DNA from 2 places in the Rhodococcus sp. P1Y genome. Region 1 is predicted to be linked to the other one. Evidence: predicted binding sites of a transcription regulator. Region 1 holds the regulator's gene; the other holds the start of a gene.
The links. Region 1 encodes HspR, which represses chaperone genes until heat shock. Its sites were predicted from a motif close to ANNTGAGTNNNNNNNACTCANNT; they were not measured.
Positions count from the first base shown of each region.

Region 2: clpB (ATP-dependent chaperone ClpB) is a predicted target of HspR. The motif match lies at 11,975-11,997, and genes of this name have one in related genera.

Region 1 is NZ_CP032762.1:1,577,120-1,592,850, forward strand. Features, by position in the region: gene D8W71_RS07440 (IniB N-terminal domain-containing protein) at 1-587, shown strand, start outside; gene D8W71_RS07445 (dynamin family protein) at 699-2,510, shown strand; gene D8W71_RS07450 (dynamin family protein) at 2,507-3,973, shown strand; gene D8W71_RS07455 (ABC transporter substrate-binding protein) at 4,046-5,017, opposite strand; gene D8W71_RS07460 (hypothetical protein) at 5,069-5,623, opposite strand; gene treS (maltose alpha-D-glucosyltransferase) at 5,698-7,878, opposite strand; gene D8W71_RS07470 (Pro-kumamolisin, activation domain family protein) at 8,119-8,610, shown strand; gene dnaK (molecular chaperone DnaK) at 8,857-10,701, shown strand; gene grpE (nucleotide exchange factor GrpE) at 10,698-11,351, shown strand; gene dnaJ (molecular chaperone DnaJ) at 11,382-12,566, shown strand; gene D8W71_RS07490 (heat shock protein transcriptional repressor HspR) at 12,566-12,982, shown strand; gene D8W71_RS07495 (nitric oxide synthase oxygenase) at 13,082-14,209, opposite strand; gene D8W71_RS07500 (globin domain-containing protein) at 14,526-15,686, shown strand.
Region 2 is NZ_CP032762.1:5,766,813-5,782,543, reverse strand. Features, by position in the region: gene D8W71_RS26855 (DUF2277 domain-containing protein) at 1-63, shown strand, start outside; gene mraY (phospho-N-acetylmuramoyl-pentapeptide-transferase) at 71-1,147, opposite strand; gene D8W71_RS26840 (steroid 3-ketoacyl-CoA thiolase) at 1,395-2,525, opposite strand; gene D8W71_RS26835 (cytochrome P450) at 2,664-3,941, shown strand; gene D8W71_RS26830 (TIGR03619 family F420-dependent LLM class oxidoreductase) at 3,997-4,860, opposite strand; gene D8W71_RS26825 (thiolase domain-containing protein) at 4,857-6,026, opposite strand; gene D8W71_RS26820 (thiolase domain-containing protein) at 6,027-7,076, opposite strand; gene D8W71_RS26815 (Zn-ribbon domain-containing OB-fold protein) at 7,087-8,037, opposite strand; gene D8W71_RS26810 (LLM class F420-dependent oxidoreductase) at 8,105-9,130, shown strand; gene D8W71_RS26805 (acyl-CoA synthetase) at 9,155-10,702, shown strand; gene D8W71_RS26800 (FAD-binding oxidoreductase) at 10,713-11,876, opposite strand; gene clpB (ATP-dependent chaperone ClpB) at 12,054-14,600, shown strand; gene D8W71_RS26790 (DUF5666 domain-containing protein) at 14,678-15,652, shown strand; gene D8W71_RS26785 (hypothetical protein) at 15,685-15,731, shown strand, end outside.

The sequences.
Region 1 (15,731 bases):
TCGGTGGTTCGGCTGCCGGTCAACTCGGCGCAGGACTCGAATCAGGCATTTCTGCCGGTGGCTCGGCTGCAGGAGATCTCGGTGCAGGTGTCACCGCAGGTCTCGACGCCGGTGCCTCGGCCGGTGCCGATCTCGCCGGCGGAATCGCAAGCGGCGCAGCAGCGGGAACCGACTTCGCCGGTGACGTCGCCGGTGGACTCGAAGGCGGAGTCACGGGCGGAGTTGCCGCCGGTGCGGAGGCAGCGGGCGGTGCGGCAGGCGGAGTTGCAGCCGGTGCGGAGGCAGCGGGCGGTGCGGCAGGAAACGTTGCCGGTGGGATTGCTACCGGTGCCGACGTGGTCGGGGGCGCCACGGGCGGCGTCACCAGCGGATTCGAGGGGGCCGCGGACGCAGTGGGAAGCGCATCCAGCTCGTTCACCGGAGCCTTCGATTCGAGCGCATGGTCGGCGGTCGACTCCGACGTGTTCGGCCAGGCGGAGTCCTCGCTGCACTCGGAGAGCAGCCTGCACGGCGACGCCGACAGTTCGGCGCACTCGACGTCGGATCTCGGGTCCGTCGATCACCACATCGATCTGCTGAACCCGTAACGTACGTCGGTGAGCTGAAGTAAAGACCCCGGGCGGTTCTCACGCCCGGGGTCTTTTTTTATCGTTAGAGTTCGAACACAGTCGAGACAGCACGTGTACCGAAAGAAGGCCATGGACGGGCAAGCGAAACAACTGGCCGAACTGCTCGATCGAACTGCGGCAGTGGCGCAGACGGTCGGGCGGTCCGATCTCGTGTCCAGGATGGAACTGGCCAAGGAGCGGGTACTGGACCCTCGCAGGCGCATCGTCGTGGTCGGTCCCCTGAAACAGGGAAAAAGCCAGTTCGTGAACTCGCTGCTCAATCTCAACGTGTGTTCGGTCGGCGACGACGAGACGACCGCGATCCCGACGATCGTTCAGAACTCGGACAGTTCGTTCGCCGAGCTGGTCCTCGCCGAACCCGGCAGCGACGCAGTACGCGTCCCGGTTCCACTCGAGGAACTGCAGAACATCACCCCGGCCAGCCCGCTGGCTCAGGGACGGGAGGTCCTGCGGCTCGAGGTCAACGTGCCGAGCCCGCTTCTCGCCGACGGACTCGTCCTGGTGGACACGCCGGGGGTCGGCGGTCACGGAAACCCGCACGCAGCAGGTACTTTGGGGCTCATACCCTCCGCCGACGCCGTGCTCGTGGTCTCTGATGCGAGTCGGGAGTTCACCGAACCCGAAATATCCTTCCTCCGACAGGTTCTCGGACTGTGCCCCTCCGTCGCACTGCTGATCACCAAGACGGACCTGTATCCGCATTGGCGTCAGATCGTCGACGCCAACCGTGCACATCTGGCCAGAGAGGGCCTCGATGTGCCGATGATTCCGCTGTCGTCACTGCTGCGTTCTCACGCTCTGCGCCTGAACGACGAGGAACTGAACGTCGAGTCCGGATTCCCCGAGCTGTACGCGTTCCTGCGTGACAACGTCGTCGCCCGTGCCGATGCCACGACTCGCTCCGCGGTTTCCCTCGACATCCGTTCGGTGACCGAACATCTCACACTCGCCATGGGCAGTGAACTCGCTGCGCTCCGCGACCCCGAACGTGCTGCGGCCGCCGTCGCGGGCTTGCAGCGAGCCAAGTCGGCAGCCGAAGAACTGCACAAGAAGACCTCGCAGTGGCAACAGACCCTCGCCGACGGCATCGCCGACCTGGCGTCGGACATCGATCACGATCTTCGCGACCGGCTCAGGAGGGTGACCCGGGAGGCGGAGGAAACCGTCGACGAAGGGGATCCCGGATCGGACTGGATCGAGCTGGGGGACTGGCTCGAAGAGCAAATAGCGGCTTCGGTCGGCGACAACTTCGTGTGGGCACACGAGCGCGCACTCTGGCTGGCGGAACTCGTCGCCGACCATTTCGCCGCCGCAGGCTCGGTTGCTCTTCCCGACCTGGACCTCGGCGACCTCGACGATGTCCTCGACCCCGTCGCCTCGCTCGCCGATCTGGAGACCGGTAAGACCGGCATAACCCAGAAAGTGCTCGTCGGGATGCGCGGTTCGTACGGTGGTGTGCTGATGTTCGGCCTCATCACCACGTTCGTCGGGTTGAGTTTGCTCAATCCGATCTCGATCGGTGCCGGAGTTCTGTTGGGTACCAAAGCATACAAAGAGGACAAGGAGAACCGGGTCAAGGCCAGGCGCGGCGAGGCGAAGATGGCGATCCGACGATTCACCGACGACGTGAGTTTCCAGGTCGGCAAGGAATCGAAGGATCGACTGCGCGCTATTCAGCGAGTGCTGCGAGATCACTTCACGTCCATCGCCGAGCAGACGCTGCGATCGCTCAACGATTCGCTGCGGGCGGCGCAGGAAGCTGCCAACGTCGAGTCGACCGAGCGGGCAACGCGCACAGCACAGTTGGACCGTGAGATGAAGGTCGTGGCCGAGCTCAACGAGCAGGCGTCGGCTCTCGTGTCGAACGTCGTCGACAAGTGAGCTCACTCGCCGACGCACGGGCGCTGATCACTGCGGCTCGGAGCGCCTACTCCATCGACACCTACGCTGCGGCACTGCTGACCGAATGCCTCGATCGTCTCGATCAGCCACTGCGAGTCGCGCTGGCCGGGTCGCTGAAGGCAGGAAAGTCGACTCTTCTCAATTCGCTTGTGGGGCAGGATATTGCGCCCACCGACGCCACCGAGTGCACCAAGGTGGTGACCTGGTATCGCAGCGGCGCGACGCCGAACGTGACGGCATGGTACGACGGTGACCGTTCTGCGCACGTCCCGGTGCAACGCCGGGACGGCCGATTGACGTTCGACCTCGGTGCACTGACGGCCGCGCAGGTCGATCGTCTCGACGTCGAGTGGCCGGCGAGAACGCTGACACACACCACGATCATCGACACCCCTGGAACGTCGTCGCTTTCCCGTGACGTGTCCGCGCGGACGCTGTCGATGCTGACACCGGAGAACTCGTCGTCCGGCGCCGACGCTGTCGTGTATTTACTTCGCACGCTGAACGCAACGGACGTGTCCTTTCTGAGTCAGATTTCCTCGCACGTGGGCGGGGATTCGGGGCCGTTGGGAGTCGTGGGAGTCGTGTCCCGCGCCGACGAGGTCGGCGCAGGTCGCATGGACGCGATGATGTCGGCCAAGGAGGTTGCCGCGCGATTCGCGGCCGAGTTGGAGGCGACGGGACTCTGCCAGGCCGTCGTACCCGTCGCGGGCCTGCTGGCGTTGGCCGCGGAAACGTTGCGTCAGAACGAGTTCGCTGCGTTCGAGATGTTGGCGCAGGTGCCCGACGAGGATCTGCAGCTGGCGATGTTGTCGGCAGACCGGTTCTCGCGGCCAGGTCTGTTGCCCATCGACCCGGCGCTGCGGGCTTCGATCGTCGACCGGTTCGGGCTGTTCGGGATCCGGATGGCGGTGACGCTGATCAAGCTCGGTGTTCGCGATTCCCCAACCCTGGCAGCAGAATTGGTCGAACGAAGCGGTCTCGACGAACTACGTTCGGTCATCGACGTCCAGTTCGGTCAGCGCGCCGATCAACTCAAGTTGCATTCGGCGCTGGTGGCCCTGCAGCGAATCCTGGAAACCAGGCCGATCGCCGAGTCGGCCGCGTTGGGGGCCGAGGCCGGCCGAATGTTGGCCGACGTGCATGGGTTTCACGAGTTGCGGCTACTGGGCCGAATGCGCTCGACCAAGCCGAAGCTTCCGGAGAACGAGCTCGCCGAGTTGCACCGGCTGATCGGCGGATTCGGTATCGATGCGTCCACCCGCCTCGGCCTCGATCCGGCAACAGGGCCGACCGAGTGTCGGGACGCGGCCCTCGGTGCGGCTCTGAAGTGGCGTCGGTTGTCCGAGCATCCTTTGCTGGATCAGTTCACCTCGCGGGCGTGTGCTGTGGCTGCGCGAAGTGCGGAGGGGATTGCGGCTTCGCCGCCCGTGCGTGCGTAATTACCGCCCGACGTCACTACGCACGCACGACCTCTGACCTGGTCGTGCGTGCATAGTGACACCAGAACGTAACTACCCGCTCACGGGCGGCGCAGCCGCATACAGCTGCTCGACGAGATCGAGCGTCCACATCGCCGTCAACGGCCCACCGTCGTTGGTGAACTTGTCGGTGCGCACGACTCGACCCGACTGCACAGCAGGAAGATTCGTCCACAACTGGTTCGCGTTCATCGCGCGGAGATCTTCTTCGGATGTAATGGCGGCGATGAGGGCCTGAGCGTCGGACGCCGCAGTGATGTTCTCCGGGCCGTACTCCACCTCGGGCGTCGCATCGTTCCATGCGCTGCCGAAACGTGCGCCCACGTCGACCAACGCAATCGACGGCACACGTTCGCGGCCGACCGAGATTCCGCCCTCGTCCGACGTGCTGATCGGAAGCACCACGGTATCGGCGATGGCCGCGGCGTTCGACACTGTGACCTCCTCGACGCGCGCGTCGTAAGCGGCGATGATCTCCGACGCCTTGCCTTGCAAGCCCAGTGCGTCACCGACCGTTTCGACGTCCTGCTGCCAGGTTGTACCGGAGCCTGTTGATCCGACGGGGAGCACCGGCGCGATAGCGCTGAGCTGGTCGTAGATCTCTTCGACTACTTCGTCGCGTCCCATGATCAGGTCCGGGTCCACGCGGGCGATGGACTCGATGTCGACGACGTTTCTCGGGTACAACTCGGGTACACCGTCGGCGAGCAGCGCCCGGGTCGGCTCGGTGAGGGGGCCGGGAATTTCCGGCGGCGCCTCGGTCTCGACGGGCATTCCGACGATCGGTAGGTCGAACGCGAGTGCAATGTCGAGATCGCGCCGTCCGTCGATGACGACAACCGACGTCACCGAATCCGGAATCGAAACTGTCCCGAAGGAGGTCTCGACGTCATGGGCGCTGGAGGCGGCGTCGGGCGCCTCGTCACCGGAACTCGAGCTGCACGCGGTGACAAGTAACGCCGCGGCGCACGCGGCGGTAGCTGCACGAAGGTAAGGGTTGTTCACAGTTAAAGTAAAGCAACCCTAATACCGAAGTGCGTGATCGTGCGGCGAAGATCACCTTCTAGTCAGGACGGCACCGGCCGCGGCGACGGTAGCAATCGCGGCGACCGCCGCACCCGCGAGTGGCCCCCATCGAAGTGCTCCCGCGGCGATATCGGCGGCATCGGACATGAACGACCAGAAGAGAACGAACGCGCCGATCGTCGCCAGCCCCGCCGCCATCAGAATCACACCCGAGACGCCGCGACGTGACGCAGCAAGCGTCAGGCCGACCCCGGCTACGAGGATCAATACGGCTGCAGCAGCCGCGCTACCCAGCAAGGTCGCTGTCACGGTGTCGTCCACCTCGGAGCGAGTGGCTCCCGAACTGTTCTGCGAGACAGCGATGTCGAGGGCAGCCCGCACAGCGTCGTAGTTCAGGGCGACCACGGCTGCCAACCCGATGAGAATTGCGGCGACAACAGCCCATGCACCGAGACTCACCACAGTGCTTCCGCCGGACCGCGTCGGCTCAGGCCTGACGCGAAGTGGTTCGACGACAATTTTCGGTCGCTCCGGCTGAGGACGGACCACGGGTTCGGGTCGGCGATGGCTTCCTGAATCGGTCACAGCCGTCGAGTCTAGTGACGCTCCGCGCCCTGTGTGTGGTCAGTGGGCATCCGCACCAACCACACACAGGCAGGTCAGCGCAGGATCACCGGCACGCCCTGATACGGCCCGAGGGTCATCGGGAAGCTGTTGAGCTCGTCGACCACGCCGATGTCCGAATCGTCGAACATGTCGTAGACCCCCGCACCCGGCGTCAGGTACTTCGACTGAATAGTTGCGACGACCTCGTCGGACGAGAAGTTGATGACCGTCGCTTGGATGGTGCCTTGCCCCAGTTCGTGCACGAGCACGAGCAGTCCCTTGTGCGACACCGTCGGAACATCGAGCTGCTGGGCCGTCGCGATGCCGTACCTGTTGCGCAGCTCGATAATTCGAGCCAGGCGGCGGGCGAACGAATTCGAGTCCTTCAGCTGTTCCGGAAGTGAGCCGTAGAGGCTACGGCCGCGAGGAATCCCCGATTCCGAGCGAACCGCGTCCGGGAAGCTGTCCATCAGGTCGTGCGCACCGCGATTGAGCCAGCGGGTGTCCCCCTCGCGGATGAGGTCGGCCACGTCGTCGGCGTCGATAGGAAGGATGCCGAGTAGGTCCCACCCGGACAACGCGAAGACGCCCGGTTGCAGCGCGTTGTACATAGCGAGCATCAGGTGGGCGGTCTTGACGGTTTCGATGTCGCTTTCGTCCATGCGATCGAGATCGCGGATTCCGAGCGACGCCGTGATGACACTTGCTGTGGTGCAGGCAATTCCGTTGGTAGTGAACAGCCGGTTGTAAGGAGCCCATCGGCCGGTGAGGCGATCGGTGAGCTCGGCGCGAATCTGATCACCCAGATCCGAACCCTTCACCGCCTCACCGCAGTAGTTGAACTCGTCCTCGGCATGCAGCGTCGCGAAGTGGATGAGCTCGAAGGTCAGCTCGTCGTGGTTCTGCAACGCGTGCACGAGAGAGGCCGGGTCGACGCCGTGATCACGGGACAGCGACATTGTCAGCCTGAGGAATTCGGTGTTTCCCATTACCAGAGCGTGCTGGTATGCCGGACGGTTGATGAAGTCGTACGACAGGTCGGCGCCGTTTTCTCCCATTGCCTTGATGTCGTCGATGGTGAGGTTCAGTTCCTGGAACGTGAACCCGCCCATCTTGCGTACGACGCTGGCAATGAGGTGGTTCGCGGCCTCGGACAGAGGGTGGCCCTCGGACCAGCCGGGACCCTCTGCACGACGCTCGACACCGAGGAAGCCGTTGGCGTCGAGCCTCAGCGCACCGGCGCCGAGATCGGCGATGGAGTGACATGCGTCGCCGATCACCAAGCGCATTCCGGCGAACGACGGGTCGAGCCAGTTGATCGACGGCTGCCCCGCCTTGAAGTAGTGCAGGTAGACCCAGCGACGCTCGACCCCGTCGATACCGACGACGGGAGCCGTTGCACTCCAGTTCGTTTCCTTGACGCCGAGCTCGTAGAAGATGACGCGTTGCAACTGGCCGATGATGTAACCGGCTCGCGCCAGATTGGCCTCAGCCTCGGCGTCGATGTTCTGCGAGTCGGCCCCGGCGCGCACGCGGGGGAGAAGATGCCAGTCCTCGCGTTCGATCTCGACCATGTGGTAGATGCCCGGGTAGTCGGCGACCGCCATCTCCGCCAAGCGGAAATCGGCGCCCTTGCCGGTGTGACCTGGAACGATATCGTCGATGACGATGCCGTCGTACGCGGCTGCGACGACGCATAGGCGTCGGAACTCTTCCTCGGACCCGAACGCAGGGTCGATCTGCATGCCGATTCGGTCGAAGTGACCGTCGACCGACGGGGTGGGACGCCACCCGTGAATACCGCCGGCGACCTTCACCGGGCCGGTGTGCACCGCGGTGATTCCGATATCCGAGAACGCTTGCCAGAGAGCTTCGTCGCCCAAAGTACTGAGGAAGCTCGTCTGCGGAGCGTTGATGACGGAGATGGGATACGCCGTGAACCAGACCGGAGCTCGCTCGACGGCACCGCGGGGGTTGGGGTCGGCATATGGGTTCTGCCACATGCTCCCCTTGCCGGAGAGCTGCTCGGCGATGAGTTTGGCGTCGCGCAACATCGATTGTTCGGTGAGCCACTCGACGTACTCGGGATTCGACGCCGACGGATCCCCGTCCTGTGGCGTCGCACCGTTTCGGTTCGCCCGACGCACGGACGGACGCAGAGGGCGCGGCCGAGCCGGATAGAACTTTTCGTCGTAGGTGATCTCGCTCGGTTCGTGCTGCACTTCGGGATCCATGTGCCTCCGTAGCCTCGCTTTTCTTAGAACCCTACGTAGGGAACGCTCCCATTGCAGGTTTGTTGCATCCCCCACCTGGTTGGCGACGAAACATGGCTCGAAAGTGAATTACACCGGTGTGAGTCGAGACCGGCGCCGTACGAAGATGTGTCCGTATCGAGACTGGCTGGTATGGAATGTCCGGTTGGGATGAGCGATAGTTGAACGCAACAACAACCCCTTCAGTCACAGGAGTAACACATGCGTCGCTTTGCCCGCATCTCAGTCATGGCCTCGACGGCCGCGTTCGCCGCCGCCGTCGGTGCGGTCGCTCTGGCGCCCGTGTCGTCCGCGCAGGAAGAGGCGCCCGCGCCGATGGCCGGATCGTCCGTTGCGGAGTCGCCCAACCTGATCGTGTCGATCGTTGCGGTCTGCGATCCGCGCGACGGAGACCTCGGCGGCGATGTCGCAGCGCTGCAGATCGACATCGACAACGAAGGCGTCGGTGACGCTCGGGACGTGACCACCAACTTCGCCGTTCTTCCCGACGCCCCCGGTGTCATGAACGAGAAGCTCATCAAGGCTGGGGAAGGCGTTTCCTACACGATCCCGAGCAAGGACGAGGTGTGGCAGTCGCGTCCGAGCGGTGCCGCGGTGTTCTCTCCGCAGCTGGACGCCAGCTACCCCGACAACATTGCGTTCGGCCTCCTGAGCGTGGACTGCTCGCCGGCCGACGTTCCCGAGCAGCCCTAGTTCTTTCCACCAACTGCGCCGCGACGAGTTTCTGCCGTCGCGGCGCAGTGCTGTGTCGGGCGGCTCCACATGGCCGGGAACAAATACGTAAGTCCCTCCGTTGAGGAATTCGTAGCCTTGAGTGGATGGGGCTCAAGTCCGAGTTGACAGAAGTCGAAAACTTCTTGCAGACTTGAGCGCGGTTCACTCAGCTAAGAAACCACGCAAGCTTGTGGATCACCCAAGCAACAAACAGGAGGAATTACTATGGCTCGTGCGGTCGGTATCGACCTCGGGACCACCAACTCGGTCGTGTCCGTCCTCGAGGGCGGCGAGCCGGTTGTTGTCGCCAACTCCGAGGGATCACGCACCACCCCGTCGATCGTCGCTTTCGCCAAGAACGGCGAAGTGCTGGTCGGCCAACCTGCGAAGAACCAGGCGGTCACCAACGTCGACCGCACGATTCGCTCCGTCAAGCGCCACATCGGCACCGACTGGACGACGTCGATCGACGACAAGAAGTACACCCCTCAGGAGATCAGCGCGCGCACGCTGCAGAAGCTGAAGCGCGACGCCGAGGCGTACCTGGGTGAAGAGATCACCGACGCGGTCATCACCGTGCCTGCCTACTTCGAGGACGCACAGCGTCAGGCGACGAAGGAAGCCGGCCAGATCGCCGGCCTCAACGTCCTGCGCATCGTCAACGAGCCCACCGCGGCTGCTCTTGCATACGGCCTGGACAAGGGCGACAGCGAGCAGACCATTCTGGTCTTCGACCTCGGTGGCGGCACGTTCGACGTCTCCCTGCTGGAAATCGGCGACGGTGTCGTCGAGGTCCGTGCGACGTCCGGCGACAACCACCTCGGTGGCGACGACTGGGACGAGCGCATCGTGACCTGGCTCGTCGACAAGTTCAAGGCTCAGAACGGCATCGATCTGACCAAGGACAAGATGGCACTGCAGCGTCTGCGTGAGGCTGCAGAGAAGGCGAAGATCGAACTGTCCTCCGGGCAGAGCACCTCGATCAACCTTCCGTACATCACGGTCGACGGCGACAAGAACCCACTGTTCCTCGACGAGCAGCTTTCCCGCTCCGAGTTCCAGAAGATCACCTCCGACCTGCTCGACCGCACTCGTGCGCCGTTCCAGGCAGTGGTCAAGGACTCCGGCATCGCCGTCAAGGACATCGACCACGTCGTGCTCGTCGGTGGTTCGACGCGTATGCCTGCTGTCTCAGAGCTGGTCAAGGAACTCTCCGGCGGACGTGAGCCCAACAAGGGCGTCAACCCGGACGAGGTCGTGGCCGTCGGTGCCGCACTGCAGGCCGGCGTGCTCAAGGGTGAGGTCAAGGACGTTCTGCTCCTCGACGTCACGCCGCTGTCCCTCGGCATCGAGACCAAGGGTGGCGTGATGACCAAGCTCATCGAGCGCAACACCACCATCCCGACGAAGCGTTCCGAGACCTTCACCACCGCTGACGACAATCAGCCTTCGGTGCAGATCCAGGTCTTCCAGGGTGAGCGCGAGATCGCTTCGCACAACAAGCTCCTCGGCTCCTTCGAGCTGACCGAGCTGCCGCCTGCTCCTCGCGGCGTCCCGCAGATCGAGGTCACCTTCGACATCGACGCCAACGGCATCGTGCACGTCACGGCCAAGGACAAGGGCACCGGCAAGGAAAACACGATCAAGATCCAGGACGGCTCCGGCTTGTCCAAGGAAGAGATCGACCGCATGGTCGCCGACGCGGAAGCTCACGCAGACGAGGACAAGGCTCGTCGCGAAGAGGCCGAGGTTCGCAACCAGGCCGAGTCCCTCGTCCACCAGACGGAGAAGTTCGTCAAGGACAACGAGGACAAGGTCGACGCCGAGCTCAAGGGACGCGTCGAGACGGCCATCGAAGAGGCCAAGACGGCTCTGCAGGGCACCGACATCTCGGCAGTCAAGACCGCCGTGGAGAAGCTCTCGACCGAGTCGCAGGCTCTCGGCACCGCCATCTACGAGGCTCAGGCCAAGGAGCAGGGCGGCGCAGAAGGCTCCGCTCAGGCTGCTGACGACGGTGTAGTCGACGCAGAAGTTGTCGACGAGCCCGCGGACGACGCGGACAAGAAGTGACCCCCCGCGAGAGCGACCACGATCTGCCTAACACCGAGCAGGAACCGGTTACTTTCGTGGACAAGCGAAAGATCGATCCCGAGACCGGTGAGCCTCGGGAAGGCGACGCAGTTCCGGAGCCCTTCGCGGGCACCGGCGCCGCGCCGCAACCCGGCTCGGTGGATTCCGAAGAGGCGGTCGAGGCAGAGGTAGAAGAGGACCCCCGCGACACACAGGTCGCGGAACTCACGTCCGACCTGCAGCGTCTGCAAGCCGAGTACGCCAACTACCGGCGTCGCACGGACCGGGACAAGCAGTCGGTCATCGACAACGCCAAGGCGTCCGTCGTATCCCAGCTGCTCCCGGTGCTCGACGACCTCGAGCGCGCCCGCCAGCACGGCGACCTGGAAACAGGTCCGCTCAAAGCGGTGGCGGACAAGCTCGCCGGTGTGTTCACCAACATCGGCTTGGCGACGTTCGGCGCGGTCGGCGACACGTTCGACCCCGCCATCCACGAAGCCGTGTCCCATGAGGGTGACGGCAGCCAACCCGTCGTCGGGATTCTGATGCGTCCGGGCTACAAGCTCGGCGATCGTGTTCTCCGTACCGCGATGGTCGGCGTTGTGGATGCAGTACAAGAATCGGATGCACCTGCGTCCGAGGAGCAGTAAAAGAGATAGCGCGAGAGGAGGAAACGCCCGGTGAGCCAGCGGGAGTGGATCGAGAAGGACTTCTACAAGGAGCTGGGCGTTTCCTCCAGCGCAAGTGCAGAAGAGATCAAAAAGGCGTACCGGAAATTGGCACGGGACAACCATCCCGACGCCAACCCGGGGAACGCCTCTGCCGAAGAGAAGTTCAAGGCAGTCAGCGAGGCCCATGCCGTTCTCGCCGACGCTGCAAAGCGCAAGGAGTACGACGAGGCCAGGCGCCTCTTCGCCTCCGGTGGCTTCGGCAGACAAGGCGGCGGTGGAGGCTTCAGCCCCGGCGCAGGAGGATTCGGCGGCGGCGGACAGAGCTTCGACGTCGGCGATATCTTCGGGCAGGGTGGCGGCGGCGACGGCGGCATCGGCGACCTCTTCGGTGGTCTGTTCAACCGCGGCGGGACGCAACAACGGCCGGCGAGCAGCCGCCCGCGCCGCGGAAGCGACGTCGAAACCGAGACCACTCTGGGATTCCGCGAAGCGACGCAGGGCGTCACCGTTCCTTTGCGCCTCACGAGCCCGTCGTCGTGCACGACGTGCCATGGCAGCGGAGCGAAACCAGGAACCAGCCCGCGGGTGTGCCCCAAATGCAACGGCGCAGGCGTCGTCAACCGCAACCAAGGCGCGTTCGGCTTCAGCGAGCCGTGCGACGACTGCCGCGGAACCGGTTCGATCATCGACGACCCATGCGTCGATTGCCGCGGTACCGGCGTCCAGAACCGCACCCGAACCATCACCGTCCGCGTGCCACCGGGAGTGTCCGACGGCCAGAAGATCCGGCTGGCCGGCCAAGGCGAAGCCGGGCTGCGCGGGGCTCCGTCGGGCGATCTCTACGTCACGGTCCGCGTCCGCCCCGACAAGGTATTCGGACGCAGCGGTGACGATCTGACGGTCACCGTTCCGGTCAGTTACGGCGAACTCGTGCTCGGAACGACGCTGTCCGTCCCGACTCTCGACGGCCGCGTCGGCGTCAAAGTCCCACCGGGAACGGTCGACGGACGAGTACTCCGAGTCCGTGGTCGCGGCGTTCCGAAGAAGACGGGTAACCCCGGTGACTTGATGGTCACCGTCAAGGTTGCAGTGCCACAAAAGCTCGACGACCCGGCAACCGAAGCGTTGCAGGCATATCTGGAAGCCGAAAAGGCCAGCGGATTCGACCCGCGGGCCGGGTGGGCAGGTGTCTGATGACCGTTCCCCCGCTGCCAGGATCGGGTCAGTCCACTCCCGGACAAGCTGATCCCGACGCCCAGGTGTTCGTGATCTCCGTCGCGGCCCAGTTGGCAGGAATGCACGCCCAGACCCTGCGAACCTACGACCGCCTCGGGTTGGTGACCCCGCACCGGACCACCGGAGGTGGGCGTCGATACTCACCTCGTGACGTCGCGCTTCTCCGCGAAGTGCAGCGGCTGTCGCAGGACGAAGGCGTCAACCTCGCGGGCATCAAGCGAATAATCGAGCTGACGAATCAGGTCGAGGCACTACAAGCGCGGGTGTCCGAACTCGCACAGGAACTGGCAAACGTTCACGCCGGTTACCGACGAGATCTCGTGCCCATCCAGCGCAATGCTCTCGTAGTCTGGAAGCCGCGCAACCAGCGTTGAATCTGTACGAAGCCCCCCGATGCCAGTGCGTCGGCGGGCTTCGTCGTGTTCGGGTGTTGGCCGAGGGTGACCGAATGAGACATTCGCTCACTTGAGACCTCAGGAAAACGGGCATCCCGACGAGCCACGCGAGACGAAGTTCGGTCTGATGTCCATGTCCGGCGGATCGTAGAGCCGGTGGAACGTCGGGGTGATGCCGGACGACATCGGCGGATTGATCCACGACCAGTCCGTCGGGCATTCCCGTCCTGCTTTGGCTTCGCGGTCGACGTGGTCGACGAACTGCTTGGCGACGGTGTGGTGGTCGACCATGTACGCCCCCGACTCGCGGAAGCTGTGGATGACGGCTCGGTTGAGCTCGACGAGCGCGCGGTCCTTCCATAGGGTGCGGTCCGAGCTCATGTCGAGGCGAAGCTTCTTCGCGATGGTCGGCAGCATGTCGTACCGGTCCGTGTCGCTGAAGTTTCGGGCACCTACTTCGGTGTTGACGTACCACCCGTTGAAGGGTGCGCACGGGTAGCGAACGCCGCCGATCTCGAGGTCCATGTTCGAGACTGCAGGCACCGCGTGCCACTTCAGTCCGAGCCCGGCGAACCATCGGTAGTTCGGATGTTCGAAGTCGACCTCCAGAACCAGCTCACGGGGAACGTCGAACCATCGAATCGGTTCTTCGGGTGTCTGGATCATCAACGGCAACACGTCGAAGGCAGTTCCTTCGCCGCGCCAGCCGAGCCGGATCGCAAGGGCAGTGAGGTCGAGGTGCGCCGGGTCGCCGACAACCGAACCGTCGTCACCCAGGTATCCCGCGTACCGAATGAGTTGCGGACTGATGATTCGGTATTCGCGACCGTCGGGCAGCGGGGGTGGGCCGACGGTCACGACCGACTGCAGAGCGCCCCCGTTGGTCGCCACACGAAGATGTTCGAAGCATGCGTCGGCGATGTCCTCGGCGGTGGTGGCATGCCTGGCGTCGAGAAGCTTGAGCGTGCGCCAGTGCTTTCGCCCGACGCACCGCGCGTGGTTTCGCCATGCCAGCTTCGCGCCGATCAGGATCTCCTCGGCGGATTGAACGTAGGTGCCGGTCGCTCGGAGTTCGTCCAGCGCCCGAGACTTTCGTTCGGCCGGGAGGTGCGAGAGCTCCGGGAGGGCGAAGAAGTCGCGACATTCGGTCAGTCGAGAGGACAGGTCGGGCGACGGTAGTTTCCGCTTTTTCGCTGGTTCTTTCAAGCCCGCCCCGACAGCGACAGTCACGATTCGCCTACCCCGTTTCGATTGGCACAAGTTCGATCTTGATCGACGCTCGAAATCCTAAGCCCTCGAACAGTTGCTGAAAAGACCTGTAATTCGATGGGGCCCAACATATTTGTGTCAAGGAGTTTGGTCCACGAGCGTTCTCGGGCAATTCGACGGTTATGCTCGCCCGATACGGTCACTCGGATTTCCTCGATGCGTCGGAAGGCGGTAGCTGGGCTAGACTCCGTGCCAATCGCAGCAGCCAGCGAGCCACGCTGCGTGCACGTTGTGACGATAGGGGGTTCGAGAGATGGATGCTCGGACGATTTCGCTTGTCAGAACCACCTTCAAAGCGGTTGCTGCAGTCGAGGGTGGGCCCGAAAAGCTGACACGGTCGTTCTACGCCATTCTTTTCGCCCGCAATCCAGGCGTCCGCGATTTCTTTCCTGCTTCGATGGAGACTCAGCGGGACAAATTGGTGACGGCTATCGGCTACGCAATCGATCAACTCGAGGATCTCGATCGGCTGCTGCCATTTCTGGCGCAATTGGGACGGGATCACCGGAAGTACGGCGTTGTCGATGCGCATTACGCGGCAGTCGGCGACGCACTGATCACGGCGATCGAGCAGTTCGCCGGTAACGAGATGTGGACCGACGAGGTCGATTCAGCGTGGCGTGAGGTGATCGCCGTGATGGCGGGAACCATGATCGAGGCGGCAGACGCCGACGACGGACCTCCGGTGTGGCAGGCCACCGTCGTCGATCATCAACGCGTGCTCGACGACGTGTCGGTCGTACGACTGATGCTCGACGAGCCACTGGACTACAGCGCAGGTCAGTACGTGAGTGTCTCGATCCCCAGTCGGCCCCGTATGTGGAGGTACCTCTCGCCCGCGATCCCGGCGAACGCTGCGGGAGAGATCGAGTTCCACATCCGACGCGTATCCGGCGGCTGGGTCAGCCCTGCCCTGGTTGGAAGTACCGCAATCGGCGACCGCTGGACACTTGGCTCTCCGCTGGGAAGCATGACTCGGCACACGGCGCAGGGCAGGGACCGCCTGCTGATCGCGTCGGGAACCGGAATTGCGCCGATCCGGTCGCAATTGATGGAGATGGCATTGCGCACCGACAACCCACGCGTACATGTCTTCTACGGCGGGAGATATCCCTGCGACCTGTACGACCTGCCGACGTTGCAGCAGATCGCCGCCATCAACCCGTGGTTGTCCGTCGTCGGAATCGTCGAGGAAGAGACCGACCCGTGGTGGTACGACGGCCCGCGGTACCCGACCGCGGCCGGTGGGTCGTCGCCGATCGTCGGGCAGATCGGCCGAGTAGTCGCGGAGTTCGGTGCGTGGACGGATCGCGACATTCAGATCGTGGGCTCGCCCTCGATGATCAACACCACCAAGTTCCGACTCCAGGGCGCAGGCGTCGATCTGCAGGCGGTCCGGCACGACCCGTGGTGACGTGCGGCTCCGCCGCCCGTGAGTGCGTAATTACGCCGGGATGTC
Region 2 (15,731 bases), 1.7 Mb from region 1:
ACGGTTCCGCCGCTGCGTAGGCCCGAGGTTCAGGCTCGAATTGCAGCGAAGGCCGCGACCTGACCGTCGGTCACCCGACCGCTGACAGGTATTCGCTGTAGAACAGCGCCATGCCGAGCGCCGATGCGACGGCGGCGAGCAGCCACAGCCGGATAATCACCGTCGTCTCCGGCCAACTTGCCAGCTCGAAATGGTGGTGGATCGGCGCCATTCGGAACACTCGAATTCCGTTGGTCCTGAACACCGCAACTTGAATGACGACCGATGATATCTCGGCGACGAACAGTGCGCCGATGACGACTGCGAGCAGTTCCGTCTTGGTCACCAGAGACAGGCCGGCGAGCAGACCACCGAGTGCGAGTGAGCCGGTGTCGCCCATGAATATCTTCGCGGGCGCTGCGTTCCACCAGAGAAATCCGATCGACGCGCCCGCCGCGGCGGCACAGACCACTGCGAGGTCGAGCGGATCGCGAACGTCGTAGCATCCCAGTCGTGGATCGGCCGAACAGGATTGCCGATACTGCCAGAATGTGATGACGCTGTACGCGCCGAGCGCCAGGGACATGGAGCCTGCGGCAAGGCCGTCGAGACCGTCGGTGAGATTGACCGCGTTCGACCAGGCGATGATCAGGACGCAGCAAAAACCCACGAAGGCCAGTGTCGGCATGTAGAACAACGCGATATCACGGACGTACGAGAGGTGCCGGCTACCCGGTGTGAGGCCGTGGCGATCGGGGAACTGCAGGACCAGGATCGCGAAAACGATTGCAGCAGAGATCTGTCCGACGTACTTCGCTTTGGCGGTGAGCCCGAGGTTGCGCCTGTTTCTCAATTTGATGTAGTCGTCGGCGAATCCGACGAGGCCGAGAACGGTCGTCAGGCCGAGCACGAGAAGCGCCGACGCCGATGGCCCGTCGGCATCGTATCGAATTCCGAGCAGGTGAGCCCCGCCGTAGCCTGCCCACAGCGCTACCACTATCGCGATGCCACCCATTGTGGGGGTCCCACGTTTGGACTGGTGACTCGCCGGGCCTTCGACCCGGATTTCCTGCCCGAACCCGTGCTGTGAAAACACCCTGATGAGAACCGGCGTCAGCAGGATGGACACAGCAAGCGCGATACCGCCCGCGAACAGAATCAAGATCACTGCGGAATTTCCATCTGGTGTTCCCTCCCCGGTGTGGCACAGTCCCCCCGCAGCAGTGTGCCAAAGCCCAGCTGATTTCGACGGCTGGCCACGTGGGAGGAGACCGATCCGTTATCGCTGCTTCACCGGGTGCTGTCGGGGGGAACTTCGGGAAGACCTTCGCTGGTTCGCAACTTCTCGGCCATCGACACAGAGCAGGTTCTGTGATTCCTCGGACAGGTCGAACGCTCGAGCCGGCAGGCGAAGACTAGATCCGTTCGATGATGGTGCCCGTCGACAACGCGCCGCCCGCGCACATGGTGATCAATGCGGTCGAGCCGTCGCAACGCTCGAGTTCGTGCAACGCCGTCGTGATCAGACGAGCCCCGGTGCTGCCGACGGGATGACCGATCGCCAGAGCCCCGCCGTTGACGTTGACCTTGTCGAGGTCGGGACCGTGCACCGACGCCCAGGACAGCGGTACCGATGCGAATGCTTCGTTCACCTCGAACAGATCCAGATCGCCGATCTTCATCCCACTTTGCTCGAGCACCCGTGTGGTTGCCTGAACGGGTCCGTCGAGATGGAACTCGGTCTCGGCGCCGACCAGGCATTGAGCGACGATCCTTGCGCGGGGTACGTATCCGAGAGCGCGGGCACGGTCCTCGTCCATCAGGATGACCGCAGCAGCGCCGTCGGAGATCTGTGACGACGTCCCCGCGGTGTGGAGTCCGCCGTCCATGACAGGTTTCAGCTTTGCCAGCGACTCGGCCGTGGTGTCGCGCAGTCCCTGGTCTCTCGTGACGAGTTCGTCGCCGACGCGCACTTCGAGTACTTCGCGCTCGAATCTACCTTCGTCCCACGCGCGTTTGGCGAACGCCTGCGAACGTACACCGAGAGATTCGAGATCCTCGCGGGAGAAGCCTCGACGTCGTGCAATGCGTTCGGCTGCCTCGAACTGGTTGGGAAGGTCGATGTTCCACGACTCGGGACGGCGAGGGCCGGCACCCTCGCCGACGTTGGCGCCCAGCGGGACTCGACTCATCGCTTCGACTCCGCATGCCATTCCGGCATCGATTGCTCCGGCTGCAATGAGACCTGCCACCAGGTGGGTCGCCTGTTGAGCGGAGCCGCACTGGGCGTCGACGGTCATGCATCCGCTCTGCCAGGGCAGGCCGGCATGCAGCCACGCAGTTCTGGTGATGTTGTTCGACTGTTCCCCGGCCTGGGTGACGCACCCTCCGATGATCTGCTCGATCTCCTCGGGTGCGATGCCGAGTCGCTCGATGGCTCCCCGTTGAGCCAGGCCGAGAAGTTCCGCGGCATGAAGCCCGGACAGCCAGCCACCTCGTTTGCCGATCGGGGTACGCGCAGCCTCGACGATGACGGGATTGCCCACGGTGGGCTCCTTTCTCTATCTCCTGAAAGTAGAACATGTTCCATATTTCCCGCAACCGATCTTCTTCCCTGTGGGGTGGGGCTGTGATTCAATCAATCTAGAACGTGTTCCAGAACCGTGGTAACCGCCAGGAGAGCTATGACAGACGTGCATTCGGACCTCGCGCGACCAGAAGTCCCAGACCTTCCGGACGGCTTCGACCCGACGGACCCCGACATCTACGAACGACGAATTCCGGTCGAGGAGTTCGCCGAGCTTCGCAGGACAGCGCCGATATGGTGGTGCCCCCAGCCCCCGACCAAAGGCGGTTTCGCCGACGACGGCTACTGGGTCGTCACCAGGCATGCCGATGTGAAGGAGATTTCGAAGCGCAGTGACGTGTTCTCGAGTTTCGAGAACACAGCCCTCCCGCGCTTCAACGACGACATCACACGCGAACAGATCGAGCTCCAGCGATTCGTGATGCTCAATCAGGATGCGCCGCAGCACACGAAGACGCGCAAGCTCGTCTCCAAGGGATTCACCCCGAAATCCATCAACGGATTGCGCGACGAACTGGAGCGCCGCGCCAATGCCATCGTGAAGAAGGCTGCCGAGAATCCGACAGGGGACTTCGTCACCGAGATCGCATCCGAACTGCCGCTGCAGGCGATCGCCGACCTCATCGGCATTCCCCAGGAGGATCGCAAGAAGATCTTCGACTGGTCCAACGAGATGACGTCGTACGACGACCCGGAGTTCGACATCGATCCGGTCGAGGCTTCGACCCAGATCCTCGGGTACGCCTACCAGATGGCCGACGAGCGGCGGGCGAACCCGCGGGACGACATCATCACCACACTGATCAATGCCGACATCGACGGCGACCACATGGCGCCGGAGGAGTTCGGGTTCTTCGTCATCATCTTGGCTGTGGCAGGTAACGAGACGACTCGCAACGCCATCACACACGGCATGGCTGCGTTCATGGACAACCCCGATCAGTGGGAGTTGTACAAGAAGGAACGGCCCGAGACCGCTGCCGACGAAATCGTCCGTTACGCAACACCGATCGTCGCCTTTCAGCGCACTGCGAAGGAAGATGTCGAACTGGGAGGGGTGACGATCCAGGCGGGCCAGCGGGTCGCGATGTTCTACAGTTCCGCGAACTTCGACGACGAGGTCTTCGACGAGCCCGAGAAGTTCGACATTCTGCGCAACCCCAACCCGCACGTCGGATTCGGCGGACATGGGGCGCACTATTGCATCGGTGCAAATCTCGCGCGCATGGAGATCAACTTGATGTTCAATGCCATCGCAGACCACATCCCGGACATTTCGAAGCTCGGCGATCCACGTCGCCTGAGGTCCGGGTGGCTCAACGGGGTCAAGGAGTTTCAGGTCGATTACACCGGTGGATGTCCGGTGAAGCACTAGTCCCCAGTGGCACGGTTAAGGCCCCCTGCGGGCGCTTAACCGTGCCACTGGGCTATCAGGCGATGAATTTCTCGGCGAACTTTCTCATCGATTCCTGCTTTGCCTCCAGTGGACCGTCGAATCCGATGCCGTCGAAGATCCAGGGCACGGTGATGATGTCGGTGACACCTGCATCCTCGAGTTCGGCGTATCCGTCCTTGCCGAAGCGGTCGATGCAGACCGTCTGAATCTCGAACGGCTCGTCGGCCTTGCCGTACTCGGTTCGCAGTTCCTTCAGGCGCGCGATGACGGACACCAGATCATCGAACTTGATCATTGCCGAGGTCCAGCCGTCGCCGACCTTCGCAGCCCTCCTCAGGGCCACGTCCGTATGCCCGCCCACGTAGAACGGAACAGGTTTGGTCGGAGCGGGGCTCATCTGCAACTTGTCGAAGTCGTAGAACTCACCGTGATGCTCCACCATGCCGCCGCCGAGGATCAGTTTGATGACGTCGATCATTTCGTCGACGCGCTTGCCGCGCTTGGCGTACGGAACGCCGCACCACTCGAACTCCTCAGGTGCCCAGCCGATTCCAACGCCGAAGCCGAACCTGTTACCGGTCAGTGCCGCAACCGATCCGACCTGGCGCGCAAGCAGCAGCGGGTTGCGAGAGCCCAGTTTGAGCACCTGCGTGTAGAACTCGATCTTCGAAGTCACCGCGCCCATTGCCGCCGCCGCGATCAGTGGGTCGACCCAGGGCGTGTTCTCGGTCCACATCCGCGAGCCGTCCGGCGTGTACGGATAGTCGGCGGATTGAGTTTCCATGTAGAACAACGAGTCCGGTAGCGCAATGGAGGTGAAGCCGCACTCCTCGGCTGTTCGTGCCAGCGCTGTCAATTCGTGCAACGGCGTCATTGCGATCCCGACGGTGTATTTCACGGCTGTTCGCTCCCTACGACCCACATCGAAAAATACTGTGACCCTCCGCCGTATGCATGGCCGAGTGCCTTCTTCGCATTCTCTACCTGGTGATCACCTGCGCGGTGCATTACTTGGATTGCAGCCTCGGCGAAACGGATCATCCCCGACGCGCCGATCGGATTGGACGACAGCACCCCGCCGGAACAATTGACGGGCAACTGCCCACCGATCGCGGTGTCGCCGGCCTCGGTCAGCTTCCAACCTTCACCCTCGCCGACGAATCCCAGATTCTCGAGCCACATCGGTTCGAACCACGAGAACGGCACATAGATTTCGGCGACGTCGATCTCAGTCAGGGGGTCGGTGATGCCTGCGGCCTTCCACAATGCGGCTGCGGCGTCACGGCCCGCCTGTGGGTTCACCTGGTCGCGGCCGGAGAAAGTCGTCGGCTCCGTACGCATGGCCGTTCCGTGTATCCAGGCGACCTTCTTGCCGTCGGCTTCGCGGCTGCGAGCAGTCTCCTCATCGCCGATGACGATTGCGCACGCTCCGTCGGAGGACGGGCAGGTCTCGTCGTATCGAATTGGATCCCACAGCATCTGAGATGCCTGAACGGATTCCAGGGTGATGTCGGGCTGCCTCAGATGTGCATACGGGTTCTTGCTCCCGTTCAGTCGGTCCTTGACCGCCACCATTGCGCCGATGTGCTCGGGTGCATGCGACCGCCGGATGTAGGAACGCACGTGCGGGGCAAAGTAGCCACCCGCGCCGGCCCCGACGGGCATGTTGAACGGCACCGGAATCGACAACGCCCACATGGCGTTGCTTTCCGACTGCTTTTCCCACGCGACTGCGAGAACCCGCCGGTGGACCCCGGACTGCACGAGCGAGGACGCCACCACCGCGGTCGAACCTCCCACGGAGCCTGCGGTATGCACGCGAAGCAGCGGTTTGCCGGTGGCTCCGATGGCGTCGGCCATGAACAACTCGGGCATCATGACACCCTCGAACAGGTCCGGGGCTTTGCCGACGACGACGGCGTCGATGTCGTCCCACGACACCTCGGCGTCGAGCATCGCTCGATCTATGGCCTCGCGCAGGAGACCGGACATCGATACGTCGTGACGCTTGGCGACGTAGTGAGTCTGGCCGGTGCCGATGACCGCGGCAGGTTGCTTGCTCACTTATTTCCCCTCCAGAACGGTGACCAGATTCTGTTGCAGCAGTGGGCCGCTCGTTGCGTGCGCCAGCACTCGGCTGTCCTTGCCGTCGAAAATCCGCGTTGCGGCGTGGCCGATTCGCTCGAGCCCCGCGGAGAACATTGCATTCCCGACGAGGGTGCCCCCGGACGGATTGATCGTGGCGTCGCCGGGGAGCCACTCGGAGAGAATCAATTCCTGATGCGTGAACGGTGCGTGGAGTTCTGCCGCGGTGATACTGGCAAGATCCCCGCCCGACGCCTTCAGCGCCGCGTTGTATGCGGACGGTGCCGTCGTCAGATCCCGTGCGCCGAAGTTGGGCGAGTCGACGAGATGCTCGATTCCAGTGATCCATGCGGGATTGTCTCGCAGTGAGCGAGCGCGGTCACCGGACGCGAGGACGATCGCCGACGCCCCGTCGGTCACCGGTGCGCAATCGTGCGCGCGAAGCGGATCGGCGATGTAGTCGGTTGCGAGCAACTCCGCTACATCCAGAATTCCAGTCAACTGCGCCAACGGATGTGCGTTGGCGCGATTGCGGACGGCTACTTCCGCCATCGCTCGCTCGTCCCACTTGCGGGCGTCGATCCCGGCACGAGCCTGAATCCCGGCGAGCGAGAACGAGTCCGGCCACAGCGGCGTGACGAGATACGGATCGAGCTGCAGTGCAAGAATCTTGGCAAGCAAACCCGCGGAGGACTTGCCGAACCCGTACACCAATGCGGTCTCGACCTCGCCGGTCATCAACTTGATCCACGCCTCGTAGAACGCCCACGCAGCATCCATCTCGACATGCGACTCGTTGATCGGGGGCACCGCGCCGATCGCATCGATCGCGGAGATGAACGAGAACGCGCGCCCGGCCAAGTAGTCCGATGATCCCGAACACCAGAAACCGATGTCGGACTTGGTGATTCCGAGTTCGTCGTACAGCTGACGAAAGCACGGCACCAACATTTCCACACCGTTCGTGGTGCCTGCGGTTTCCGCTACGTTGGGCGCCTGGGCGAAGCCCACTACTGCGATGTCGGTCATTGCTCGCCCTTCACAGGTGGTGCTTGTAGGTGTCGTACTCCGCGTCGGGCTCACCCGTCGGACGGAAGTATTCGATGTTCTCGAGCGTGTAACCCCACTCTTCGCGAGGTTTCCATTTCGCCGCCACCCGCATGCCCATGCGAACCTCGGCAGGTTCGCATTCGAGGATCAGATGCAGGAACGCGATGTCGGCGCCGTCGAGCAGTACGTAGGCGGCGATGTAGGGCGGTTTGATGCGCTGGCCGAGGAAAGGGACGTTGACGATGCAGTACGTGGTGACGATTCCCGTATCGGGAAGTTCGACCTGCTCGGCCGTCGGGCGTCCGTCGGTCGGGCTGGCACCGCGAGGTGGCACGTACACCTTGCCCTCGGAATCGGTACGTCCGCCGAGAATCCGTCCTTCTGCAAGTCCCCGGAGGTAGTAGCTCTCTTCGGCGGAGGCGGAGTGCTTGTACTCCAGCCGTAGCGGTGACGTGATCATGGCTACCGGATCGCCGGACGGCTCTTCTGCTGGTTCGTCGCCGTCTCCCGGCAGAAAGTGCGCGATGTCGTGAATGTCGCCGACCCGGCTCTCCGCCCACCGGGCGTGAACGCGCATCCCGGTCGACATCTGCTCCGCCGAACCTGCGTCCACGGCGTGAAGCAGGGCGGTATCGGCACCGTCGAGACGGATCAGTGCGAAGGCGAACGGGTGCTCGAGAGGATGCCCGTCGTACGGCGTCGTCACCCAGGACCACGAGACTACGGTTCCCGAGGACCCGACGTCGACGAAGTCGGTTATGGGTTCCTTTGTGGCGCTGTCGTATTCGGGAGGTGGCACGTACACCTTCCCGTCGCTCCCTCGTCCGCCGATGATCTGCTTGCGGCGCAGGCCCGTCAAGAACGCTCCGATTGTCGGCCCGACCGAGCGGGTGTAATCGAAGGCGTTGTTCAGAGGTGCGCTGAGTGGTGTGTTCACCATAGTCACACTCTGAGTAGAACAGGTTCTTATTATGGTGGCAAGACCAGTCGGATGGAGGGCTAAGAAAATGAAGCTCGGATTACAGCTCGGCTATTGGGGTGCGCAGCCGCCTTCGGGCGTGGGTGAACTGGTCGACGCGGCGGAAGCTGCCGGGTTCTCGGCGATCTTCGCGGCCGAATCCTGGGGATCGGACGCCTTCACCCCGCTCGCGTGGTGGGGGTCGAGGACGTCACGGGTCGGGCTCGGCACGTCGGTGGCCCAGCTGTCTGCTCGCACGCCGACGAGCTGCGCGATGCATGCTCTGACGCTCGATCACCTCAGTGGTGGGCGCGCAATTCTCGGGCTCGGGGTGTCCGGTCCGCAGGTCGTCGAGGGCTGGTACGGGCAACCATTTGCCAAGCCGTTGGCGCGCACCCGCGAGTACGTCGAGATCGTGCGAAAAGTCCTGGCGCGCGAAGCTCCGGTGACGAGCGAGGGGTCTCACTATCGGTTACCCGCGGAAGGCACGGGGCTCGGCAAGGCGCTCAAGCCGATCACCCACCCGTTACGCGCCGACCTGCCGATCTGGCTCGGTGCAGAGGGTCCGAAGAACGTAGCGCTGACAGCGGAGATCGCCGACGGCTGGCTCGCGATCTACTACTCACCCCGTCTTGCGCCGATGTACGACGAGTGGCTCGACGAGGGGTTCGCGCGGCCGGGTGCACGTCGCAGCCGAGAGGACTTCGAGATCGCTGCGACGTGCCAGGTGGTGCTGACCGATGATCGGGTCGAGACGATAGCTCGTATGAAGCCGACGATTGCTCTCTACGTCGGGGGCATGGGCGCACCGGAACTCAACTTCCACGCGCAGGTCTACCAGCGCATGGAGTATCACGCCGAGGTCGAAGAGATCGGACGGTTGTTCATGTCCGGCCGCAAGGAGGAGGCCGCGGCTCTCGTGCCCGACGAGATGGTGGCGGAGACGATGATCATCGGAAACGCCGACCATGTGCGCGGCGAGGTGAAGCGCTGGGAGGACGCGGGCGTGACCATGTTGTTGGTGACCGCGGACAGCGTGGCGCGAATCCACGAGCTCGGGGCCTTGCTCAAGTAGTAGAACACGTTCTAGATTTGAGGCATGACGACTGCGACGCGTACGGGTGGACTCTGGAACATCGCCGCCGAGGAACCGGAACGGAGCGCATTGGTCGATCCGGACGGTCGCTCGTGGACCTACGGCCAATTGGTTTCCGACGCAAACAGATACGGCCGTGGGCTTCAGGACCTCGGTCTTCGACCCGGCGACAGTGTCGTGATGATGCTGCACAACAGTGCAGATCTCGTGGCGTTCTACTTCGCAGCCTTCCAGACCGGGCTCTACATCGTCGCGGTGAACTGGCACCTCACCGGACCCGAGGTCGCGTACATCCTGAAGGACAGCGAGGCCAAAGCTTTTGTGGCGTCCGATCGTTTCGCGGAAGCGGCGTCGGTGGCCGCGGCGGAATCAGGCGTCGAGAATCGGTTTTCGGTCGGTGAGATCGAGGGCTTCACTCCGCTACAGGACCTGGGGGAGTCCGACGCTTTACCCGAAACCCGCACCACCGGCGGGCCGATGCTCTACACGTCGGGAACCACCGGAAAGCCCAAAGGCGTCCGACGTCCGCTCACCGGCGCGGACCCGGACCAGGTACCTCTTGCGTCGAGTGGGTTCTTTTCGATTTTCGGGATTGCACCGTTCGACGATCACGTCCATATCTGCGGTTCACCGCTCTATCACACGGCGGTGTTGAACTTCGTGACCATTTCGATTCAGTTGGGCCACAAAGCTGTTCTGATGGATCGGTGGGATCCGGAGGAAATGCTCGCGCTCATCGACCGGCACCGCGTCACGCACAGTCACATGGTTCCCACTCAGTTCCATCGGTTGCTTGCGTTGCCCGAGGACGTTCGCGCGAAGTACGACGTGTCCTCACTGCGGGTGATGATCCACGGTGCTGCGCCCTGTCCGCGGGAAGTGAAGCGTCGGATGCTCGACTGGTGGGGCCCGGTCGTGACCGAGTACTACGCGGCGACCGAAGGCGGAGGAACCGTCATCTCGGGAGGCGACTGGCTGCGCAAACCGGGATCTGTCGGCACCGCGTGGCCGAACTCCGTGGTGAAGGTTCTCGGCGACGACGGAAGTGAACTTCCGGCCGGCGAACCCGGACAGGTCTACATGCGAATGGGGGGCTCCAGCTTCGAATACCACCACGACAAGGCCAAGACCGAGGAGTCACGCGTCGGAGATCTGTTCACGCTCGGGGATATCGGCTACCTCGACGAGGACGGTTATCTGTTTCTGTGTGACCGCAAGTCCGACATGATCATTTCTGGCGGCGTCAACATCTATCCCGCCGAGATCGAGGGCGAACTCATAACCCATCCGAAGGTCGCCGATATCGCGGTATTCGGTGTGCCACATGCAGATTGGGGTGAAGAGATCAAAGCGGTCGTGCAGCTGGAATCCGGGATCGAACCGAGCGACGCAGTGACCGAGGAGCTCATGGTGTTCGCTCGCGAGCGGCTCGCGAAATTCAAGCTTCCGAAGTCCGTCGATTACTCAGCCGAACTGCCCCGCGATCCGAACGGAAAGTTGTACAAGCGCAAGCTCCGCGATCCGTACTGGCAGGGTCGGGCGAAGATCTAGGCGGAGCTGCCTACAGCGGATCGTGTTGCACGTGCTCCATTGGCGTGCCGACTTTGCGCAGGGCGTAGAGCGTCGTGCGCACCATCGCCGGGGATCCGCAGATCTGGATCTGTCGGTCGGCCCACGAACCGAATTGGGTGACGACCTTCCCGATGGACCCGTGCAACCGATGATGCATTCCCCACGGCAGCTCGGGCGTCGGACCGGAATGCCACCACGGATCCTCGTCCTCCTCGGTGACGGGGACGACTGTGAGCCAGGGGTTGGACAGAGACAACTGCCACAGGGTCTGCGCGTCGTACAGGTCGCGCGGATAGGTCCCGCTCATGAACAGATGGACGCGCGGATTCTTTCCGCGCCGAGCCATGTCCATGATCTGCGCCCGCAGCGGGGCGAGGCCGGTGCCACCGGCGATCATCAATACGTCCTCGTCGATGCTTCGGTCGACCTGGAATCCACCCAACGGTGGACTCACGGCCCATCGATCACCGACGACCGACTCGGTCACCATTGCCGGACTCACCCAACCGCCGGAGACGCGTCGGACATGGAACTCGATCTCGCCTTGCGGGTTGGACGGGATCGCAGGGGATAGGTAGCGCCACAACTTCGGGCGCTGCGGAATCTGAACGCTGACGTACTGGCCGGGGAAGTAATGAATGCCCTCGTCGAGTTGGAGCCTGATGATCGCCAGGTCGTCGAGCACTCGCTGATGTTCGACGATGGTCGCGCCCCAATACGGCGGTAGTTCGTCGGAGTCGGCGGCGACGGCCATGTTGTCGGTGACGAGTGCCAGAGTCTCGTGCCATGCGTCCTCGACCTCATCCGTCCACACCTCGTTGCCGACGAAGTTGCGGAACGCGGCGATCAAAGCCGATGCACCGGCCCGGAAGTGGGACCCGTCGACACCGTGCTTGCGATGATCGCGTCCGAGTTGCTGAAGGAACTCCGCGACCCGTTCGTCTTTGTCGAGATTGTCGAAGACGTGTGCCAGTGCGCGAACGAAATGGTCACGTTGCTGGTCCATCGACGCGGGAAAGAAGGCGCGAAACTCGGGATTCTCGACGAACAGTTGCGCATAGAACGACCGCGCCAACTGGGCCGGCCCATCCTCAGCAGCCAAAACGGACTTGAAACCGGCACGAACCAAGGAGATTGCTTGTGCACTGAGCATCAATCAACCCCCACCGTAGCTGGACGGTTCCAAAGTAGACCGGACGAGAGTATCCCGTATGTGCACCGCAGGCCACAGAAGAATCCTGAGAAATTCTAACTTGAGCGGAACAGACTCAACTCTTGCTACGTTGTACACACCGACATCAAGTTCTCTCCAGTAGAAAGCAGGTGACCGGTGGACAGTTTCACCCCCACCACGAAGACGCAGGCGGCGCTCAGTGCTGCTCTGCAGGCCGCATCCGCGGCCGGAAACCCGGACATCCGTCCGGCGCATGTGTTGGTGGCGTTGCTCGATCAGACCGACGGCATCGCCTCCCCCCTGTTGAAGGCCGTCGGCGTCGATCCAGCGACGGTGCGCGGTGAAGCTCGGACGCTCGTCGATCGGCTTCCGTCTGCAACAGGGTCCACCACGACGCCGCAACTCGGCCGTGAAGCGCTCGCCGCCATCACCGCAGCTCAACACCTCGCCACCGAGCTCGACGACGAGTACGTCTCCACCGAACACCTCATGGTGGGCCTGGCGACGGGCGACAGTGACGTAGCCAAGCTCCTGACCGGCCACGGCGCCGGCCCGAACGAGCTGCGCGACGCCTTCCAGACGGTTCGCGGCAGCGCACGCGTCACCAGTGCCGACCCCGAGAGCACCTACCAGGCGCTCGAGAAGTACAGCACCGACCTGACCGAGCAGGCCCGCGAAGGCAAGCTCGATCCGGTCATCGGCCGTGACACGGAAATTCGCCGTGTCGTGCAGGTGTTGTCGCGCCGCACCAAGAACAACCCGGTTCTCATCGGTGAGCCCGGCGTCGGCAAGACCGCCATCGTCGAAGGACTCGCTCAGCGCATCATCGCCGGCGACGTGCCGGAGAGCTTGCGCGGCAAAACCGTCGTATCGCTGGATCTGGGTTCGATGGTCGCTGGTGCCAAGTACCGAGGTGAATTCGAAGAGCGGCTCAAAGCGGTTCTCGACGACATCAAGAACTCCGCAGGCCAGGTCATCACCTTCATCGACGAGCTCCACACCATCGTCGGCGCAGGCGCGACCGGCGAGTCGGCGATGGATGCGGGCAACATGATCAAGCCGATGCTCGCGCGCGGTGAACTCCGCTTGGTCGGTGCGACAACGCTCGAGGAGTACCGCAAGTACATAGAGAAGGACGCAGCGCTCGAGCGTCGATTCCAGCAGGTGTACGTCGGCGAACCGTCCGTCGAGGACACAGTCGGCATCCTGCGTGGTCTCAAGGAGCGGTACGAGGTGCACCACGGTGTCCGCATCACGGACTCCGCGCTCGTATCCGCGGCGGCTCTCTCCGATCGGTACATCACGTCTCGGTTCCTGCCGGACAAGGCAATCGACCTGGTCGACGAGGCCGCGTCGAGACTCCGCATGGAGATCGATTCGCGTCCCGTCGAGATCGACGAGGTCGAACGAGCTGTGAGGCGCCTCGAGATCGAGGAGATGGCCCTGCAGAAGGAGACCGACGACGCGTCGAAGGCACGGCTCGAGAAGCTGCGTGCAGAACTGGCCGACGGGCAGGAGAAGCTCACCCAACTGAGCACACGCTGGCAGAACGAGAAGAACGCCATCGACTCGGTGCGCCTTCTCAAGGAGGAGCTCGAGAACCTGCGCGGGGAGTCCGAGCGGGCCGAGCGCGACGGCGATCTAGGCAAGGCTGCCGAGCTCCGGTACGGCCGAATCCCGACGTTGGAGAAGGAACTCGCGCAGAAGACCGAATCAACCGTCGCGCAAGACGACCTCATGCTCAAGGAGGAGGTCGGGCCGGACGACGTAGCCGACGTCGTCGCAGCGTGGACGGGCATCCCGGCAGGTCGGATGCTCGAAGGGGAAACCGCCAAGCTGCTGCGGATGGAGGACGAGCTCGGTAAGCGTGTCGTCGGGCAGAAAGACGCCGTACAAGCGGTGTCCGATGCCGTCCGGCGAGCTCGGGCAGGCGTCGCCGATCCGAACCGTCCGACAGGCTCGTTCCTGTTCCTTGGTCCCACCGGCGTCGGAAAGACCGAGCTCGCGAAAGCACTCGCGGACTTCCTGTTCGACGACGAACGCGCGATGGTCCGCATCGACATGAGCGAGTACAGCGAGAAGCACGCTGTGGCGCGACTCGTCGGTGCACCCCCCGGTTACGTGGGCTACGAGGCAGGCGGACAGCTCACCGAAGCGGTACGCAGGCGTCCGTACACGGTGGTGCTGTTCGACGAGGTCGAGAAGGCCCACCCCGACGTGTTCGACATTCTGCTCGCCGTCCTCGACGAGGGCAGATTGACCGACGGTCAGGGCCGCACCGTCGACTTCAGGAACACGATCTTGATCCTGACGTCGAACCTCGGCGCGGGCGGAACGCGAGAGCAGGTCATGGACGCGGTCCGGCGGTCGTTCAAGCCGGAGTTCGTCAACCGTCTCGACGACGTAGTGGTGTTCGACGCCTTGTCCGAGGACCAGTTGGAGTCGATCGTCGACATCCAGCTCGGCTTCCTCGCCAAGCGCCTCGCGGCACGCCGACTGACACTCGACGTGACCTCGCCCGCCAAACTTTGGCTGGCTGCCCGCGGATACGACCCGCTGTACGGCGCTCGTCCGTTGCGCAGGTTGATCCAGCAGGCGATCGGGGATCAGCTGGCGAAGTTGCTGCTCGCCGGTGAGGTCCGCGACGGCGACGTCGTTCCGGTCAATATCTCCGCAGACGGGGACGGTCTGGTCCTGGGTTAGGGCTAGCGCCGCATACGACAAAGAGAAGGCCCACCGGCCGCTGCCGGTGGGCCTTCTGCGCGACGTACCCTCGGTGCATGACTTCTCCGGATGATCCTCGCGACCGGTCGTGGGACGACGGCACCGCGAACCCACCGCCGGACCGCCCGGACTCCGAGCCCTCCACCCAGGCCTGGCAGGCCTACCCGGACTCCGGGCCGCTGCCGGACCAGCCGACCCAGCAGTACCCGGTCGCCCCCGAGTACCCGGGTGGCCAGCAGTACCCGGGTGGGCAGCAGTACCCGGGTGGGCAGCAGTACCCGGATCAACCGACGGCGCAGTACCCCACGCAGCAGTACGGGAACCCCCAGCAGTACGGCATCCCCCAGCAGCCGTATCCGGGTTCGCAGCAACCGAACCCGACGCAGGTGTTTCCGGCCTACGATCCGAATCAGCAGTATGGCGGACCGGACTACGCCGCCCAGAACTACGCCTCCCAGAACTATGGCGCCACTCAGAACTATGGCGCCACTCAGAACTATGGGCCACCGAGCCAGACCGGCGAGATGCCCTACGCCGCGGGCGATCCGGGACCGGGCGGTAACTCGTCCCGTAAATGGATCGTCGCTTTGGTGGCACTTGCGGCGCTCGGCGTCATCGTGCTGGCCGGAATTCTCGTCGTCACGAATCAACGAGCTGAGCCGACCACGGCCTCCCGTCCGCCGACAACGTCCTTCGCGCCTCTACCGACGGTGCCCCAGAGTCAGTCGCCGCTGGCGCCCCCGACCACGTCCGGCGGATTGGTTCCCGGTGGCATTCCCGAAATTCTCGGCGGTGCAGGAGCCGCGATCGGCACCATCACCACGATCGACGGTTCGACCCTGACGATTCAGGGAATCGACGGTGCTCCGGTGACCGTACTCATCACCCCGCAGACGCAGGTGCTCTCGTTGTCTGGGTTCGAGGCATCGTCGCTACAGGTCGGGTCGCTGGTCGTTGTCAACGGCAGTCCGATGCAGGACGGGACCATCACTGCCGACGTCATCGTCGAAACGCCGGATCTCGGAGGATAGATAACCGGAGGGGCACTATAAGCTGGGGTTCGATGACGGCTATGTGGTTCGGACTTGCAGCGATCGCCCTCGTGGGTGC